3 regions of the Streptomyces sp. NPDC086835 genome follow, and region 2 is predicted to be linked to each of the others. Evidence: riboswitches for the same ligand, from Rfam matches in the RefSeq annotation. Region 2 holds a riboswitch; each other region holds the start of a gene.
What was found. Region 2 has a riboswitch for thiamine pyrophosphate ahead of thiO (glycine oxidase ThiO). Riboswitches for the same ligand answer to the same signal wherever they lie in the genome.
Positions count from the first base shown of each region.

Region 1: another riboswitch for thiamine pyrophosphate. It lies ahead of ACIPJI_RS34425 (thiamine ABC transporter substrate-binding protein); the one in region 2 lies ahead of thiO (glycine oxidase ThiO).
Region 3: another riboswitch for thiamine pyrophosphate. It lies ahead of thiC (phosphomethylpyrimidine synthase ThiC); the one in region 2 lies ahead of thiO (glycine oxidase ThiO).

Region 1 covers NZ_JBIVAU010000017.1:18,833-25,229, forward strand. Annotated here, with positions in the region: gene ACIPJI_RS34415 (contact-dependent growth inhibition system immunity protein) at 22-447, opposite strand; gene rlmN (23S rRNA (adenine(2503)-C(2))-methyltransferase RlmN) at 577-1,683, shown strand; TPP riboswitch at 1,747-1,868, shown strand; gene ACIPJI_RS34425 (thiamine ABC transporter substrate-binding protein) at 1,864-2,964, shown strand; gene ACIPJI_RS34430 (ABC transporter permease) at 3,003-4,619, shown strand; gene ACIPJI_RS34435 (ABC transporter ATP-binding protein) at 4,619-5,671, shown strand; gene ACIPJI_RS34440 (LOG family protein) at 5,651-6,397, opposite strand, start outside.
Region 2 covers NZ_JBIVAU010000001.1:1,055,003-1,061,399, forward strand. Annotated here, with positions in the region: gene pknB (Stk1 family PASTA domain-containing Ser/Thr kinase) at 1-231, opposite strand, end outside; gene ACIPJI_RS04895 (thiazole synthase) at 502-1,296, opposite strand; gene thiS (sulfur carrier protein ThiS) at 1,303-1,593, opposite strand; gene thiO (glycine oxidase ThiO) at 1,590-2,753, opposite strand; TPP riboswitch at 2,751-2,863, opposite strand; gene ACIPJI_RS04910 (hypothetical protein) at 2,915-3,256, shown strand; gene ACIPJI_RS04915 (NAD(P)/FAD-dependent oxidoreductase) at 3,387-4,568, shown strand; gene ACIPJI_RS04920 (Rv2175c family DNA-binding protein) at 4,613-4,978, shown strand; gene thiE (thiamine phosphate synthase) at 5,063-5,713, shown strand; gene metF (methylenetetrahydrofolate reductase [NAD(P)H]) at 5,825-6,397, shown strand, end outside.
Region 3 covers NZ_JBIVAU010000010.1:163,768-170,164, reverse strand. Annotated here, with positions in the region: gene ACIPJI_RS28650 (helix-turn-helix domain-containing protein) at 1-649, shown strand, start outside; gene ACIPJI_RS28645 (SsgA family sporulation/cell division regulator) at 784-1,218, shown strand; gene ACIPJI_RS28640 (YibE/F family protein) at 1,248-2,582, opposite strand; TPP riboswitch at 2,654-2,786, shown strand; gene thiC (phosphomethylpyrimidine synthase ThiC) at 2,779-4,572, shown strand; gene ACIPJI_RS28630 (hypothetical protein) at 4,670-5,500, opposite strand; gene ACIPJI_RS28625 (metallophosphoesterase) at 5,646-6,397, opposite strand, start outside.

The DNA of each region.
Region 1 (6,397 bases), on a different contig from region 2:
CGGCGGGCCCTCTTCGTCAGGTCAGCGAGGTGACCCCGGCCGCGCCGCGAAGCGGGCGAGCTCCTCGGCGGCGCCGCGAGGCAGGTCGGCGACCGCCGTCTGAGGCAGTGTCGTGATCACGGTGCGCAGCCGGTCGGCGAGGTCCGGCAGCAGGTCCCAGGCGGAGGCCGGGGCCTCGACGGCGGCGAGCAGCAGGTCTCCCTCGTAGTAGTACGCGTCCAGCAGCGGCTCCTCGAGCAGCAGGCGCACCACGAGCGGAAGAACGTAAGGCAGGGCCACCTGCTGCGAGACGAGCGTGTGCAGATCCGCCGGAGCGAGTCGGCCCAGCGGGACGCGCCGCAGCCCGTGCACCTTCCGGACCAGGTGGGTCGCGTCGGCGGCAGGAGGCGTCCAGCGGGGCGGATCCAGGTCGTCGAGCGTGCGGTCGAGATGCAGCAGAGGGTCCATGGGGTCATTCTCGACCCTCGACCGGCGTCCCTTCGCATCACGGGTGTGACCGACGACCACCTGCGACGACCACCCGTCGAATCATCGGCCGCAGGGTCACCGGCCGGGGTCTGCGACACTGGATTCACCATGCCCAAGCCAGGAGAACTCACCTTCGTCGCGCCCCGCGGAGCCAAGAAGCCCCCGCGGCACCTCGCCGACCTCACGCCCGCCGAGCGCAAGGACGCCGTCGCCGCGATCGGCGAGAAGCCGTTCCGCGCCAAGCAGCTGTCCCAGCACTACTTCGCGCGGTACGCGCACGACCCCGCCCAGTGGACCGACATCCCGGCGGCCGCACGGGAGAAGCTCGCCACCGAGCTGCTGCCGGATCTGATGTCCGTAGTGCGGCACATCTCGTGCGACGACGACACCACCCGCAAGACGCTGTGGCGTCTGCACGACGGCACGCTGGTCGAGTCGGTGCTGATGCGCTACCCCGACCGGGTCACCATGTGCATCTCGTCGCAGGCCGGGTGCGGCATGAACTGCCCGTTCTGCGCCACCGGGCAGGCCGGTCTCGACCGGAACCTGTCGACCGCCGAGATCGTGCACCAGATCGTCGACGGAATGCGCGCCCTGCGCGACGGCGAGGTGCCCGGAGGGCCGGCCCGGCTGTCCAACATCGTCTTCATGGGCATGGGCGAGCCGCTCGCCAACTACAAGAGGGTCGTCGGAGCCGTCCGGCGTCTCACCGACCCCGAGCCGGACGGCCTCGGTCTCTCGCAGCGCGGGATCACGGTCTCGACCGTCGGCCTGGTGCCGGCGATGCTCCGCTTCGCGGACGAGGGTTTCAAGTGCCGTCTCGCGGTGTCGCTGCACGCCCCCGACGACGAACTGCGCGACACCCTGGTCCCGGTCAACACGCGCTGGAAGGTCCGCGAGGTCCTCGACGCCGCGTGGGAGTACGCAGAGAAGTCGGGCCGCCGGATCTCGATCGAGTACGCGCTGATCCGCGACATCAACGACCAGGCCTGGCGCGGTGACCTCCTCGGCCGGCTGCTGAAGGGCAAGCGGGTCCATGTGAACCTGATCCCGCTCAACCCGACGCCCGGTTCGAAGTGGACGGCCTCGCGCCCCGAGGACGAGAAGGCGTTCGTGGAGGCCATCGCCGCCCACGGTGTGCCCGTCACCGTCCGGGACACCCGCGGTCAGGAGATCGACGGAGCCTGCGGGCAGCTGGCTGCGCAGGAGCGGTGACCCGCGGGGCCGTCGGCCGTGGCTGATACTGTGCCCTGTGCATTCGCACAAATGAACAACGAAACATTCCGACAGGGGAGCGCACCACAGCGCTGAGAGTGCGGCGAGGCCTTCACGGCCACGGGCCGCAGACCCTCGGACCTGATCCGGGTCATACCGGCGTAGGGAGTCAGCAGCATCATGAACAGCCAGCTTCGGCGTGCCGTCCGTACGGCACTCGTCGGCGCCCTCGGCGTCTGCGTACTCGCGGCGTGCGGCGGGGAGTCCAAGGACAAGGACCCGTCCGGCGGGGCGAGCGGCCCGAAGACCGTGACGCTCGTCAGCCATGATTCCTTCGCGGCGTCCGACGCCGTGCTGAAGGAGTTCACCGCGCAGACCGGATACACGGTCAAGGTGCTCAAGAGCGGCGACGCGGGCACCGCGCTCAACAAGGAGATCCTCACCAAGGGCTCCCCGCAGGGCGACGTCTTCTTCGGTGTGGACAACACCCTGCTGTCCCGCGCCCTCGACAACGACCTCTTCACGCCGTACGAGGCCAAGGGCCTCGACCAGGTCGCGCAGGAGGTCCAGCTCGACGCAGGCAAGCACCGCGTGACGCCCGTGGACACCGGCGACATCTGCGTCAACTACGACAAGAAGTTCTTCGCCGACAAGAAGCTCGCGCCGCCGCGGACCTTCGCCGACCTCGCGAAGCCCGAGTACAAGAACATGCTGGTCGTCGAGAACGCCGCCACCTCCTCGCCCGGCCTCGGGTTCCTCCTCGGCAGCATCGGCGAGTACGGCGAGTCGGGCTGGCAGGGCTACTGGACCAAGCTCAAGGACAACGGCGTCAAGGTCGTCGACGGCTGGGAGCAGGCGTACAACGAGGAGTTCTCCGGCTCCGCCGGCGGCAAGAAGGCCAAGGCCGACCGCCCGCTCGTCGTCTCGTACGCCTCCAGCCCGCCGGTCGAGGTCCTCTACTCCGACCCGCAGCCGGCGGAGGCGCCCACCGGCGTGGCCACCGGCACCTGCTTCCGGCAGATCGAGTTCGCGGGCCTGCTGACGGGCGCGAAGAACGAGGCGGGCGGCAAGGCGCTGCTGGACTTCATGATCAGCAAGAAGTTCCAGGAGGACATGCCGCTCAACATGTTCGTCAACCCGGTGGTCAAGGACGCGAAGCTGCCCGAGCTGTTCACCGAGCACGGCGCGGTGGTCGAGAAGCCCGAGACCGTCGCCGCGGACACCATCGCGAAGAACCGTGAGCAGTGGGTCCGGTCGTGGTCCTCGCTCGTCGTGAAGTAGGCAGGTCCCTGCGGGGGAACGCGGCCCGGCTCGGCCTGATGGCCGGTCCGGTCGCGTTCTTCGCGCTTTTCTTCGCCTACCCCGTCGCGGCGATCGTCGGACGCGGCCTCCACGCCGAGGGGGCCTGGCAGTTCGGCCGGTTCGGCGAGGTGCTCGGCCGGCCGGACATCCGCGAGGTCCTGTGGTTCACCACCTGGCAGGCGCTGGCGTCCACGGCGTTGACCCTGCTGATCGCGCTGCCCGGCGCGTACGTGTTCGCCCGGCTCGACTTTCCCGGGAAGCGGCTGCTGCGCGCGGTGGTCACCGTGCCGTTCGTGCTGCCGACCGTCGTCGTCGGTACGGCGTTCCTGGCGCTGCTGGGGCGCGGCGGACTCGTCGACGAGCTGTGGGGGATCCGGCTGGACACCACGGTGTGGGCGATCCTCCTCGCGCACGTCTTCTTCAACTACGCCGTCGTCGTACGCACCGTCGGCGGCCTGTGGTCGCAGCTCGACCCCCGCCAGGAGGAAGCGGCCCGGGTGCTGGGCGCGGGGCGCTTCGCCGCCTGGCGGCGGGTGACGCTGCCCGCGCTGGTGCCCTCGCTCGCCGCGGCCGCCCTCATGGTCTTCCTCTTCACCTTCACCTCCTTCGGTGTCGTGCAGATCCTCGGCGGCCCCGCCTTCTCCACCCTCGAGGTGGAGATCTACCGGCAGACCGCCGAGTTCCTGGACCTGCCGACGGCGGCCGTGCTGACGCTGGTGCAGTTCCTGGCGGTCGGCGCGGTCCTGGCCGTGCACGCCTGGACGGTGCGGCGGCGGGAGAGCGCGCTGCGGCTCGTCGATCCGTCGCGCACCGCGCGACGGCCGCGCGGCACTGTTCAGTGGCTGCTGCTCGGCGGCGTCCTGACCACGGTGGTGGTGCTGCTCCTGGTGCCGCTCGCGGTGCTGGTCGAGCGCTCCTTCGACACCCCGGCCGGCTACGGGTTCGGCTACTACCGGGAACTCGGCACCGTGGACCCCTCCGGCGGAGCGTTCCTCGTGCCGCCGATCGACGCCGTGTGGAACTCCCTCCGCTACGCCCTGGCCGCGACCGCCATCTCTGTCGCCGTCGGCGGTCTCGCCGCCGCCGCTCTCACCCGCCGGGCGGGCAGGCTCGTCCGGGGCTTCGACGCACTGCTCATGCTGCCGCTCGGCGTCTCCGCCGTGACCGTCGGCTTCGGCTTCCTCATCACCCTCGACGAACCGCCGCTGGACCTGCGGGCCTCGTGGATCCTCGTGCCCCTCGCCCAGGCGCTGGTCGGCGTGCCCTTCGTCGTGCGCACGATGCTGCCCGTGCTGCGCGCCGTGGACGAACGCCTGCGGGAGGCGGCCGCGGTCCTCGGCGCCTCCCCGCTGCGGGCATGGCGGGAGGTCGATCTGCCGCTGGTGCGCAGGGCGCTGGCGGTGGCCGCCGGTTTCGCGTTCGCCGTCTCCCTCGGCGAGTTCGGCGCGACCGTCTTCATCGCCCGGCCCGACAACCCGACGCTGCCCGTGGCCGTCGCACGGCTGCTGGGACGGCCCGGGGAGCTCAACTACGGGCAGGCCATGGCACTGAGCACCATCTTGATGGTGGTGTGCGCGGTGGCGCTGCTGCTGCTCGAACGCATCCGTACCGAGTCCACCACCGAGGAGTTCTGATGGCGCTGCTGGAACTGGCGGGCGTGACCGTACGGTTCGGGCCGCGTACCGCGCTGGACTCGGTGGACCTCGAGGTCGCCGAGCACGAGATCGTGTGCCTGCTCGGACCGAGCGGCAGCGGCAAGTCGACGTTGCTACGCGTGGTCGCCGGGCTCCAGGAGGCCGACGCGGGGCGGGTGTTGCTCGGCGGCGCCGACCAGGTGCGGGTACCGGTGCATCGGCGCGGGGTGGGGCTCATGTTCCAGGACCACCAGCTGTTCCCGCAGCGGGATGTCGGCGGCAATGTCGCCTTCGGACTGCGGATGCACGGCGCGGACCGCGGGGAACGGGCCCGCCGGACCGACGAGTTGCTGCGGCTGGTGGGGCTGCCCGGTGCGCAGCAGAGGTCCGTCGCCGCCCTGTCCGGCGGCGAGCAGCAGCGTGTCGCCCTCGCCAGGGCGCTGGCACCGGAGCCGAGACTGCTGATGCTCGACGAGCCGCTCGGCCAGCTGGACCGTGGCCTGCGGGAGCGGCTCGTCGTCGAACTGCGCGACCTGTTCGGACGGCTGGGCACGACGGTGCTCGCCGTCACCCACGACCAGGGTGAGGCCTTCGCGCTGGCCGACCGCGTCGTCGTCATGCGGGACGGCCGGATCGCGCAGGCGGGGACACCGCTGGAGGTCTGGCAGCGGCCCGCATCCGCGTTCGTCGCCCGCTTCCTCGGTTTCGACAACGTCGTGGCGGCGACCGTCGAGGGCGCGGCCGCGAACACCGAATGGGGCAAGGTGCCGGTACCGGACGGGTCCCCCCAGGGAGCGCGGACGGTGCTCGTGCGGCCCGACGGGGTGCGGCTCACCGACCCGTCGGAGGGCCTGCGGTGCACGGTCGAGTCCCGCACCTTCCGCGGCAGCCACGTCGCTGTGCGACTGCGCCCCGACGACGGACCCGCGCTGGAGGCGGAGTGCTCCCTCGGACAGGCTCCGGCGCCGGGCGCGGCGGTGGGCGTGGTGTTCGCCGCCGACGAGGTGGTGGTGCTCGGACCGGACGACCCTTCAGTGGGCGTCCGCCAGTAGCCGCCGCAGCGCGCCCGGCGCCTCCTCGACCGAGTCGACGAGGGCGATCCGCGCCTCCATCGACCGGCCGCGCGCGAGTGATCGCAGCAGCGGCCACGCCGGCAGATGCTCCGTCCAGTGGTGCCGGTCGACGAGCACCATGGGAGTCGGTTCGCCGCGCGACTCGTAGTAGTTCGGCGTGGCGTTGTCGAAGATCTCCTGGAGGGTCCCGGCGGCGCCCGGAAGGAAGATCACACCCGCGTTCGACCTGGCCAGCAGGCCGTCCTCACGGGTGGCGTTGGCGAAGTACTTGGCGACGTGCCCGGCGAAGGCGTTCGGCGGCTCGTGGCCGTAGAACCAGGTGGGGATGCCGACGGAGTCGCCGCCCCGCGGCCAGCGGTGACGGACCTCGAAGGCGGCCTGCGCCCAGTCGGAGACGGACGGCACGAACGACGGGGCCTTGGCGAGCAGCAGCAGCGCGTCGTCCAGCATCTCGTCCGGGTGAGGTGCCGCGTACGCGCCCAGGTTGGCGGCCTCCATCGCGCCCGGCCCACCGCCGGTGGCGACCGTGAAGCCGGCACGGGCCAGTTCCCGGCCCAGCCGTGCGGCGCCGGCGTACGCGTCGGTGCCGCGGCCCATCGCGTGGCCGCCCATCACGCCCACGACCCGCTCGCCGGCGAGGTGTTCGTCCAAGGCGTCGGAGATCGAGTCGTCGTGGACGGCGCGGAGCATCGAGGCGAAGATGTC
Region 2 (6,397 bases):
GTTCGGGTGCGCCAGCCGTGCGACGGACTTCGCCTCGCGGATGAACCGCTCCACGAACGTGACGTCCGTGGCGAGATCCGGATGCATCACCTTGAGAGCGAGCACCCGGTCGAGCCGGGTGTCGACGGCCCGGTAGACCGTGGCCATGCCGCCGACGGCGATGCGCGCATCGACGCGGTAGCGGCCGTCGAGCACCTGCCCGACGAGAGGGTCCTGGAGGGTCGTATCCACGCGGCGATTCTACGAGCCGGGGAGACGGGGTCCGACGGGCCGGACCGGGACGGGGCGGGACTGCAGCCGAGCTGTGACGCGGTGGTGGCGGGGGCGTGGCCGCCGCAGGGGGTGTTCCGGGGGCTCTGCCCCGGGCCCCCGCGCGAAGCGCGGTACGGGCCTGGCGGGCCCCCAAGCGGCGGAGCCGCACATCGGTACAGCGCGAAGGGGCGGGCAGGGGAACAGGCCCGCCGCAGGCGACACGCACCCGCACCCCCGGAACCCGCCCCCTCAGAACGCCGGTCGCTCCGGGTCGAGCGCCCCCCGCCCCTCGTGCGGCGAGGACGCCATCGCGAAGTGGCGTCGCGGGATCCGGCCCGCGCGGAACGCCAGCCGGCCCGCCTCCACCGCGTGGCGCATCGCCTCCGCCATCAGGACCGGCTCCTGCGCCCGCGTCACCGCCGACGCCAGCATCACCGCCGCGCATCCGAGCTCCATCGCCAGCGCGGCGTCCGACGCCGTGCCGGCGCCCGCGTCCAGGATGACGGGGACGTCCGCCTGCTCGACGATCAGCTGGAAGTTGTGCGGGTTGCGGATGCCGAGCCCGGAGCCGATCGGCGAGCCGAGCGGCATGATCGCCGCGCAGCCCACGTCCTGGAGCTTTCGCGCGAGCACCGGGTCGTCGTTCGTGTACGGCAGCACGGTGAAGCCGTCGTCGACGAGTGCCTCCGCCGCGTCGAGCAGCTCCACGCCGTCCGGCAGCAGTGTCCGCTCGTCCGCGACGACCTCGAGCTTGATCCAGTCGGTGCCGAGGGCCTCCCGGGCCAGGCGGGCGGTGAGCACCGCCTCGCCGGCGGTGAAGCAGCCGGCGGTGTTCGGCAGGACCTGGATGCCGAGCCGGTCCAGGACGGACAGCACGGACCCCTGGACCGTCGGGTCGAGGCGCCGCATCGCGACGGTCGTCAGTTCCGTGCCGCTCGCGACGAGCGACCGCTCGAGCACCTCGAGGCTGGGCGCCCCGCCCGTGCCCATGATCAGACGGGAGTCGAAGGTGGTCCCTCCGAGAGTGAAACGGTCGTCGGCCATGGCCGTTCAGCCTCCCTGCACTGCGGTGAGAATCTCGACGCGGTCCCCGTCACCGAGCCGCGTGGCGGCCCATTCGCCCCGCGGGACGACCGCCTCGTTGACGGCGGCGGCGACGCCGGAGGGCGCGGCGGAGAGAGCTGTGACGACCACGTCCAGCGTGGTGCCGGCCGCGACGTGGCGGGCCTCGCCGTTGACGAGGACGCGGATCGGATCGCCGACGGCGGCCGGGGCGACGACGGGGGCAGCGGCAGGGGCGGCGACAGCGGTGTCGGCGCTGTCGTTGACGGAGGTGTTCATGCGGGCTGCTCCTGAAGGACGGACGAGAAGCGGCGTGGGGAGAAGGGCCGTGCCACTTCGGGCAGTTCACCGGTCGTCAGCGCGTCGGCCAGCACATCGCCGGTGACGGGCGTCAGCAGCACGCCGTTGCGGTAGTGCCCGGTGGCCAGCAGCAGTCCGAGCAGTTCGGTGGGGCCCAGCAGCGGCGCGTTGTCGGGGGAGCCGGGGCGCAGTCCCGCCCGGGTCTCGGTGAGGGGCAGTTCCGTGATCCCGGGCACCAGCTCGTGCGCGTCGCGCAGCAGCTCGTACACCCCGCCCGCGGTGACCGTCGTGTCCCAGCCGAGCTCCTCGCTGGTCGCGCCCACCACCAGCTCGCCGTCCTCGCGTGGCACGAGGTAGACATGGCTGCCGCGGACCACGGCGCGCACCGTGCGGGACAGGAACGGCGCGTAGGGGCGTGGCACGGTCAGCCGCAGGACCTGGCCCTTCACCGGGCGTACGGGCGGGAGCACGTCCTTCGGTACGCCCTCCAGCCGTCCGCTCATGCTGCCGCCGGCCAGGACGACCTGTCCCGCGGTGACTTCGGAGCCGTCGGCGAGCACCGCCCCGGTCGCCCGGTCGCCCGTCACGAGCAGCCGCTCCGCCCAGCTGCGGCGGAAGTCGACCCCGGCCCGCTCGCAGGCGGTGATCAGGGCCGCGGCCAGCCGGCGGGGGTCGACCTGGTGGTCGCCGTCGACCCGCAGCCCGCCACGGACGCCGGGGGCGAGCATCGGCTCGAGGCGGCGGCATTCGCGGCCGGTGAGCCACTCGGACGAGAGCCCCGACCGGTGCTGGAGGGCGTGCAGTTCACGCAGATGCGCCCGGTCGTCGGCGTCGAGGGCGACGGCGAGCGTGCCGCAGGAGCGGTAGCCCACCCGCCCGCCGGACGTCTCCTCCAGCTCGGCGACGAAGTCCGGATAGCGGTGCGCGGATTCGAGGTTGAGGCCGAGCAGCGTCTGCTCGCCGTAGTGCAGTTCGGTGACGGCGGCCAGCATCCCGGCGGCGACCTGCGCCGCCCCGCCGCCCGGTTCCGGATCGGCGACGGCGACCCGTAGGCCCCGCTGCGCGGTGCGCCAGGCCGTGACCAGGCCGATGATCCCGCCCCCGATGACGAGGACGTCTGGGCTCGGTGTACGAGACATGGGCGTCCAGCCCCTCCCTTCGCCGGCATGACCCGGATCAGGTTCGTACGGTCGGAGGCCGTCCAGCCTCCCTCTCAGCCCGGTGCGTCCGGGCTCCCGCGAGTGCCTTACGGTGGCCACCCTAACCGCACGACCCGACGCGTTGTAAGGGAGCCGCAGCAGTGGCGAAGTCGCTCGACGGACTTGTTCTCTCCCCGGTCGCCGACCAGGCCCCGGGCCAGGTCGGCACCCGGACCCGGTTCACGTACCACGAGGAGCAGGGCAGGATCTGGGCCGAGTACGAAGGCGGCGACGTGGTCCGCGGCCACCTGGTGGGCACCAGGGACGGCGACCGGCTGGACTTCCGCTATGTGCAGCTCAAGACGGACGGCGGGACCTCGTCCGGCCACTGCCTCTCCACGGTCGTGGACCTGCCGGACGGCCGGGTGCGGCTTGAGGAGAGCTGGCAGTGGGAGTCCCAGGAGGGCAGCGGGACGAGCGTCGTGGAGGAGCAGGCTTCCTGACCACGCGCCTCCTGACCCCCAGTCAGGTACGTATGGTGTGCGGGTGGACGAACGGCAGCATCAGACGCGGGCGGACGAAGGGCAGCGGACGGCGGCGGCGCGGCGGCGCGTGGTGATCGTCGGCGCCGGCATGGCCGGTGTGCAGACCGCGGTCGCCCTTCGCGAGCAGGGATTCACCGGCACGGTCACCCTGATCGGCGCGGAGCCGCACCAGCCGTACGACAGGCCGCCACTGTCCAAGGCGATCCTGCTCGGCAAGGCGGAGGACTCCGCCTTCGACATCGACTTCGAGGCGCTCGGCGTGGAACTGCGCCTGGGCCTCGAGGTGACCCGGGTGCGGACCGACGCGCACGAGGTCGACACCGTGTCCGGCCCGGTCCCGTACGACGTGCTGGTCCTGGCCACCGGCGCCGAGCCGGTCACCCTGCCCGGCGCCGTCGGCGTCCCCGGTGTCCATCTGCTGCGCACGCTCGACGACGCCGCCCGGCTGCGGCCGCTGCTCGCCGAGCAGCACGACATCGTCGTGGTCGGCGCCGGCTGGATCGGCGCCGAGTTCGCGACCGCCGCGCGCCGGGCGGGGTGCCGCGTCACCGTCGTCGAGGCCGCGGGCCGCCCGCTCGCCGGGACCATGCCCGCCGAGGTCGCCGCCCCGATGGCCGCCTGGTACGAGCAGCACGGGGCCGAACTGATCACCGGCGCCAGGGTGGAAGCCGTCGAGCCGGGAGCCGTCGTCCTGGCCGGAGGGCGCAGGATCCCGGCCGGCGCCGTGGTCGTCGGTATCGGCGCGCGCCCCGCCACCGCCCTGCTCGCGGGCTCCGGCATCGAACTCGGCCCGGACGGCGCGGTGGTCGCCGACCGGTATCTGCGTGCGTCAGCGCCCGACGTGTACGCCGTCGGGGACTGCGCCTCCTACCCGTCCGGCCGTTACGGCGAGCGGCTGCTCGTCCACCACTGGGACAACGCGCTCCAGGGGCCGGGCACGGTCGCGGCGAACATCGTCGGCGACCAGGAGCCGGAGCCGCGGACCCCCGAGGTGTACGACCCGGTGCCGTACTTCTGGTCCGAGCAGTTCGGCCGCTTCGTCCAGTACGCGGGCCACCACGGCGCCGCCGACACGCTGCTGTGGCGCGGCAGTCCGGCGGAGGACACATGGTCGGTGCTGTGGCTGCGCGAGGGTGCGCTGGTTGCCCTGCTGACGGTGGGCAGGCCCCGTGATCTGGCACAGGGCCGCAAGCTGATCGTGTCCGGGACCGAGCTGGACCCGGCGAGGGCGGCCGACCCTTCCGTACCTCTGAAGGCGGCGGCACGGTAGGTCCTGGCTACCGACTGTCGGTCCTGGATGGCAGGCTTGTCCCCGTGACCGAGATTGACGCAAAGATCGATGCCCTCGTCCCCGCCTGGCTCTACCTGCCGGACATCGCGGAAATGCTCGATGTCGAGGTGACGCGCGTGCGGCAGCTGGTCAAGGACGGCCAGCTGATCGCCGTGCGCCGCGGTGAGAACAGGGCGCTCCAGGTGCCTGCCGCCTTCATCGACGGCAACAAGGTGGTCAAGGGCCTCTCCGGGACCCTGACCCTGCTGAGGGACGACGGCTTCACCGACGAAGAGATGCTCGAGTGGCTCTTCACCCCCGACCCGACCCTGCCGGGCACGCCTGCCCAGGCGCTCAGCGAGAATCGCGGCACGGAGGTGAAGCGCCGGGCCCAGGCGCTCGCCGTCTGAACCGACGGAAACCATCATCGCCGGCGGATGCACGGCCCGGGCCGCCCGGCCCGTGCGTCCGCCGCCCAACGGGGGGATCGCCTCATGTCCACGGCTCACGCGCTGCTGTCCGACGCCCGGCTCTATCTGTGCACGGACGCCCGTAAGCGGCAGGGCGACCTGCCCGAGTTCCTCGACGCCGTGCTGGCGTCCGGCGTGGACATCGTGCAGCTGCGCGACAAGGGCATGGAGGCCGCGGAGGAGCTGGAGCACCTCCAGGTCTTCGCCGACGCCTGCCGCCGGCACGGCAAGCTCCTCGCAGTGAACGACCGCGCCGACGTGGCTCACGCCATCGGCGCCGACGTGCTGCACCTGGGCCAGGGCGACCTGCCGGTGCCGGCCGCCCGCGCGATCCTCGGGGACGGCGTGCTGATCGGCCGCTCGACGCACAGCGAGTCCGAGGCGGCCGCCGCTGCCGTCGAGCCCGGCGTGGACTACTTCTGCACGGGCCCCTGCTGGCCCACTCCCACCAAGCCCGGGCGGCACGCCCCCGGCCTCGGCCTGGTGCGGTACACGGCGGGGCTGGCCGGTGACCGGCCGTGGTTCGCGATCGGCGGGATCGACGCCGCCAATCTGGACGAGGTGCTGGACGCGGGTGCGCGCAGGGTCGTCGTCGTACGGGCGATCACCGAGGCCGGCGATCCGGCCGGGGCCGCCGCTGACCTGGCGAAGCGGGTCAGGGAGCGGACCGCTTGACGGTGACGTTGATCGTCCATCTCTGTCCAAGGAGTGGACAAGACACCGGCAAAACAGACATATTTCCCTGATTCGGTTCGAGGATCCCCTCGGTCTGGCTAACCTGCCCGTATGGCCCTCGGTACTGCTTCCACCAGAACGGATCGCGCACGCACGGTGCGCGACATGCTTGCGACGGGCAGGACGTCGTACTCGTTCGAGTTCTGGGCGCCCAAGACGGAAAAGGGCGAGCGGAACCTGTGGAACGCGCTGCGCAGGGTCGAGGCGGTCGCCCCGAACTTCGTCTCCGTGACCTACGGCGCCGGCGGCTCCACCCGCGCCGGCACGGTCAAGGCCACGCAGGAGATCGCCGCCGACACCACCCTCACGCCGGTCGCGCACCTCACCGCGGTCAACCACTCCGTCGCCGAGCTGCGCAACATGATCGGCCAGTACGCCGACGCCGGCATCCGCAACATCCTCGCCGTCCGCGGCGACCCGCCCGGCGACCCGATGGGCGAGTGGGTCGAGCACCCGGAGGGCGTGCGCTACGCGGCCGACCTGGTCCGGCTCATCAAGGAGTCCGGCGACTTCTGCGTGGGCGTCGCGGCCTTCCCCGAGATGCACCCCCGCTCGAAGGACTGGGACGAGGACACCCGGCACTTCGTGGACAAGTGCCGAGCCGGCGCCGACTACGCGATCACG
Region 3 (6,397 bases), on a different contig from region 2:
CGAGGCCGGGATCCCTCTGCCGACCGCCTACCACCTGCTGCGGACCCTGACCCACGACGATTACCTGCGGCGTCGGAGCGGCGTGTACACGCTCGGGGACGCCGTCGAACGTCTGGTCGGCGGCACGCCGGAGAATCGTCGCAGCACTCTCGAGGATTCCCTCGCGCACTGGCGGGACGCGATCGGTGTCCCCGTCTACTTCGCCGTCTACCGCGAGGGCGAGATCGACATCGTCGCGGTCTCCGACACGCCCTACGCCCCCGCAGTGCCCGAGTGGGCCGACTTCCGGGAGACCGGACACGCACACGCGCTGGGCCAGTGCCTGCTCGGACAGCTCGACGAATCGTCACGCCGCGACCACCTGAGCCGCCATCCCGTGCAACCCGTGACGCCGTACACGGTGCGTGACGGGCGCACGATGCTCGAGCGGCTCGCCGCGCGAGGATCCATGGAGCCGGTCGTGGAACGGGAGGAATATGCAATCGGCACGGTCTGTGCCGCCATTCCGATCACTGTTGGTTGCCAAGCCGCAACGATGGCCATTTCTCTTCCGTTGGACCAGGAGGCCAGGCTGCTTCCGGCAGTTGAGCAGTTGCGCACCGGAATCGGTGGGCTGTTGGGGTCACTTGCCTTCTCTATCAGTATCTGAAATATCACTCCTTGTGATCTGCTAGGCCTTCGACCACGATGGCGTCAAGAGGGTCCAGGGGATTGTTCCTGGCCGTTTTCTTCTGCTTTGTCAGTGCGGTTTCATTCATTGCTTCATCTGCTGCGGGGTATGTGATGCGCGAGTCGGTCCAGGCCGAGGTTCTGATGAGGTTCCTCGTCTCCGAGGAACTCTCCTTCCGGATTCCGGTGGGACTGGATTACGAGACAGGAGATCCGTACGCGGTGCGGATGACCTTCCACCTGCCCGGTGACGCGCCTGTGACCTGGGCATTCGGGCGGGAGCTGCTGCTCGACGGGATCAATGGGCCGAGCGGCGACGGTGATGTGCACATCGCGCCCGTCGGACCGGAAAGCCTGTCGGACGTCATCATCAGGCTTCGCGTCGGCGCGGATTCCGCACTGTTCAGGGCGGGAGCGGCGCCGCTGGTCGCCTTCCTCGACCGCACGGACAAGCTGCTGCCGATGGGGCAAGAGCTCACGCTCGGTGACTTCGAGGTCAGCCTGGAGGAGGCGCTCGGCCGCATCCTCGCCGAGGAGAACGCCGGCTGAAGCGCCTGCCCCGCCGCCTCACCCTCCGCTCACGCCTTGCGTCGCCGCCCCCTCCCGGTCCGCGCCGGCGCCCCGTTCGGGTTGCCCGGTCCCGCCCGACCGGGGCGGTCCGCGGAGACCACCAGGGTGGCGAGGGCGGTCGTCACCGGCACCGACGCGACCAGGCCGATCGACCCCACCAGCGTCCGTACGATCTCCTCGGCCACCAACTCGCTGTTGGCGACGGTGCCCACGCTGGACTGCGCGATGGAGAAGAGGAGCAGCAGCGGCAGCGCGGCACCCGCGTAGGCGAGCACCAGTGTGTTGACGACGGACGCGATGTGGTCGCGGCCGATGCGGATGGCCGAGCGGTAGAGCGCCCGGGGCCCCATGTCGGGGTCGGCCTGATGCAGCTCCCACACGGCCGAGGTCTGCGTCACCGTCACGTCGTCCAGAACGCCGAGCGAGCCGATGATGACTCCGGCCAGCAGCAGACCGCTCATGTCGATCTCCGGATAAAGGCCGTGGATCAGACCGGTGTTGTCGTCGGTGTTCCCACTGAGACTGGCCCAGTCGATGAACAGTGAGCCGAGCAGACCGATCAGCAGCAAGGAGATCAGTGTGCCGAGCACCGCGACGGAGGTCCGCGCGGTCACCCCGTGGCACATGTAGAGCGCGATCAGCATGATGGCGCTCGCCCCGACCACGGCCACGACCAGGGGATTGGACCCCTGCAGGATCGCGGGCAGGATGAAGAGCGTCAGCAGGGCGAACGAGGCGGCGAGCGAGATCAGGGCCATCACGCCCCGCATCCGGCCGACGAGCACCACGACGAGTGCGAAGATCCCGGCCAGCACCGCCATGGGGAGTCCCCGGTCGACGTCCGTCACCGAGTACTGGAGATCGCGGGGCGCGTCCGGGGCGTACGCGACGACCACACCCTGCCCTTCCTCCAACTGCCGCGGTGCGTCAGGCTGGACGATCTCGACGAAGGTACGGCCCTTGTCCTTGCCCGTGGTCACTTCGACGGTCGCCCTGGCGCACTGGCCCTGCTGCGAGTTGACGGCCTCGCGACCCTCCGGCGTGGAGGTGTCGCCGGTCGGTGGGACCTGGGCGGCGTTGACGTCCTTGCAGTCGACCCACTCGAGAGAGACCACCTTGCCCTCTTCGGTCTGCCGGTCGAAGCCGACACCGGTGCGCTCATGGCCGGGTGCGCCCCCCGGCCACAGCACGGCGAGGCCGACGAGGACGGCTGTCGCGAAGGGGATGAGCACGGCGGCGATGACCTTGCGAAGGTGCTTGGAGACTGGCGCGGCGGGCCCATGACTGTGCACATGACTGTGGGCCTGGCCGTGCGGTTCTGGGGGCTGCGGCGATGAGGTCACGGACCGATCATCGCAAGAGCAGGAGGGGCCCTCTGTTCAGCGCGCCAGATATGACGCTAGCGTGGTGGCACCTTTGCACACGCGGGAGCTCGGAGCACCGGGCTGAGAGGGCGCTGACCTTCGTACATCCGTACGGGACAGCTGCGCCGACCGCCGAACCTGTTACCGGGTAATGCCGGCGTAGGGAGTAGGTCTCATGACCGTATCGGACGCACGCACGCCTGCCTCGAACCAGAACGACGAGGCCGGGAAGTCCATCGGCTGGCACAAGGGATACGTCGAGGGTTCCCGCCCCGACCTCCGTGTGCCGGTCCGCAAGGTGCACCTCACCAACGGCAAGGACGTGACGCTGTACGACACGTCCGGCCCGTACACCGACCCGAACGTCGAGACCGATGTACGCCGCGGCCTGCCGCCGCTGCGGGAGAACTGGATCATCGGTCGCGGCGACACCGAGGAGTACGCGGGGCGGCCCGTCAGGCCCGAGGACGACGGGATCAAGCACACGTCCCCGCGCGGGGGGCTGCGCAACCTCGACGCGGTCTTTCCCGGCCGCCCGCGCCAGCCCCGCCGCGGACGTGACGGCCAGGCGGTCACCCAGCTCGCGTACGCCCGCCGCGGCGAGATCACGCCGGAGATGGAGTACGTCGCCATCCGCGAGAACGTCTCCCCCGAGGTGGTGCGGGAGGAGATCGCGGCCGGCCGGGCCGTCCTGCCGGCGAACGTCAACCACCCGGAGATCGAGCCGATGATCATCGGCAAGCGGTTCCTGGTGAAGGTCAACGCCAACATCGGCAACTCCGCGGTCACCTCCTCCATCGAGGAGGAGGTGGAGAAGATGACCTGGGCGACCCGCTGGGGCGCCGACACGGTCATGGACCTGTCCACGGGGCGCAACATCCACACCACCCGCGAGTGGGTGCTGCGCAACTCCCCCGTGCCGATCGGCACCGTGCCGCTGTACCAGGCACTGGAGAAGGTCGACGGCAAGGCCGAGGAGCTGACCTGGGACGTCTACAAGGACACCGTCATCGAACAGGCCGAGCAGGGCGTCGACTACATGACGGTCCACGCGGGGGTGCTGCTGCGCTACGTGCCGTTGACGGCGCGCCGCAAGACCGGCATCGTCTCGCGCGGCGGTTCGATCATGGCAGCGTGGTGCCTCGCGCACCACAAGGAGTCCTTCCTCTACGAGCACTTCGAGGAGCTGTGCGAGATCCTTGCCGCGTACGACGTCACGTACTCCCTCGGTGACGGCCTGCGGCCCGGCTCGATCGCGGACGCCAACGACGAAGCGCAGTTCGCCGAGTTGAAAACGCTCGGGGAGCTCAACTCGATCGCCAAGCGTTTCAATGTGCAGACGATGATCGAAGGCCCCGGTCACGTCCCGATGCACAAGATCAAGGAGAACATCGACCTTCAGCAGGAGATCTGCGAGGAGGCCCCGTTCTACACCCTCGGCCCGCTCACCACCGATGTGGCCCCTGCCTACGACCACATCACCTCCGGCATCGGAGCGGCCATGATCGCTTGGTGGGGCACGGCCATGCTCTGCTACGTGACGCCCAAGGAGCACCTCGGCCTTCCGGACCGTGACGACGTGAAGACCGGCGTCATCACCTACAAGATCGCCGCGCACGCGGCGGACCTCGCCAAGGGGCATCCGGGGGCCCAGGAGTGGGACGACGCGCTGTCCGACGCGCGCTTCGAGTTCCGGTGGGAGGACCAGTTCAATCTGGCCCTCGACCCGGACACGGCCCGGGAGTTCCACGACGAGACGCTGCCGGCCGAGCCGGCGAAGACCGCGCACTTCTGCTCGATGTGCGGTCCGAAGTTCTGCTCGATGAAGATCTCCCAGGACATCAGGCGCAAGCACGGCGGCGATCTCGGAGACGGGGGCGCCCTCGCGGAGGCCGAAGCCGGCATGGCGGAGAAGTCACGGGAGTTCGCTGCGGCGGGCAACCGGGTGTATCTGCCGATCGCGGACTGACCCGCGGGCGCACCGACGGGTGAGGGGGCAGGCCGGCGCCGAGGCGTCGGCCCGTGCCCTCCACCCGGCCCGTGCCTCCACCTGCCCCGGCCGCTGATCACTCCGGCCGGTGTTCCGGACCGCCGAAGTCGGGGCTGGTGAAGTCCGGGCTGGTGAAGGTCGGCCGCTGCCCGGCGGTCGACCCCTCCGCGGGGCTGGAGAACTCCGGCCCGCTGAACCCGATCTTGGGGATCCGGCTGACCGGCCGCGGTGGTGCGGTGGACGCCGGATCGGCGCTCGGGTCGGCGAGGGCGGCCCGCAGGAAGGGCAGGATTCCGCGCTCCAGGAGGGCGTGGCGCCACGCGTCCTTCGCTCTGGACACCTCGTCCGGCAGCTCTCCGGCGGGCACCTGTTCCGCCACCTGGGCGGCGCCGTTGCGCAGGGCGGTCAGGAGCAGCCCCACCGCGGCGACCAGGATGGCGGCCGCCGTGAGGGCGCCGAAGAACCACCCGGCCGTCAGCAGGGCGTCGGCGAACGACGGCGTGGGGCTGAGCATCTTCAGGATGTAGCCGACGAGCAGGAAGATCGCCGCGGCGGTCCCGGCGAGGACGGGGGCGAGCACCGCGATGACGGCGGCGAAGCCGGCGCCGCCGCCCTCCGCGCTCTGCCCGACGGTCGGGGACAGCACGGAGCCGTTTACCGAGGCGGCCGCCGTGGACGTGCGCATCTCCCGGCGCACTTTCACATAGTGCTCGTACTCGGCGGCGGCCGAGGCGGCTATCAGGGCCGTCGCGTTGAGCGCCATGGTGCGCAGCTGCTCGGCGTTGAGGCGCAGGCCCACGGCGGCGAGGTCAGGGCGTTCATGGGCGTTGCGCAGTGCTTCGTCGAGGACCCGCTGGTACTCGGCGCGGTCCTCGTTCAGCAGGTGCGGAGCGCTTTTCATGTGCATCCCCCGATGCTCCGTAGGGCCGGACGGCCCGTATGACGGGCGGTCGAGCGAAAACGGAGGAGAGTCTGCTACGGATAGGCCGATGGTAGAGCGGTTACGGCACAGGGTGACAGGGGGTTTCCGTAAATCGCCTGCCGCAGTCGGCTCAGTCCGTCAGGGGGAGTTGCTGGACAAGAAGCTTTCCGGCCATGGTCACGCCGCCGTCCATGGCGATGGCGAGCCCGTCCGCGTAGACGTGCGGGCCCTCGACCACAGGGCGGTCACCGTCCTCGCCGTCCTCGGTGCCCACCTCGCCCAACAGATACGGGATGGGGCTGTGACCATGGACGATGCGCCGGCCGCCATAGGCGGAGAGCAGCTCCCGCACCGCCTGCGGGCCGCCCTCGTCGCGGAAGGCGAAGCGCTTGGTGAACTTGCGGAACAGGTCCCAGCATTCGTCCGCGTCGCCCCGGGTGAGGACCGCGTGCACGGTGTCGTTGACGTCCGCGATGGTGGACCCGTAGTCGAGGTACGCGGTCGTGTCGGAGTGCAGCAGGAGGTGGCTGTCCTCCTCGACGATCGCGTCGAGCCTGGCCATCCACTGCAGGTGGACCTCCTGCAGCCGGTCCATGTCCGTCTTCTGGCCGCCGTTGAGGAGCCACGCGGCCTGGAAGGTGGCGGTGCCGGCACCGGAGTTGACGGGCGTGTCCCCGAAGCGTTTGGCGCCGATCAGCAGCAGTTCGTGGTTGCCCATCAGGGCCTTGCAGTAGCCGCCTGCGGCGGCGGCCTCCGCGGAAAGGCGCATGACCAGGTCGATGACGCCGATCCCGTCGGGACCGCGGTCGGTGAAGTCGCCGAGGAACCACAGCCGAGCGTTGCCCGCAGCCCAGTGTCCTTCGGCGTCGATGAGGCCCTTCG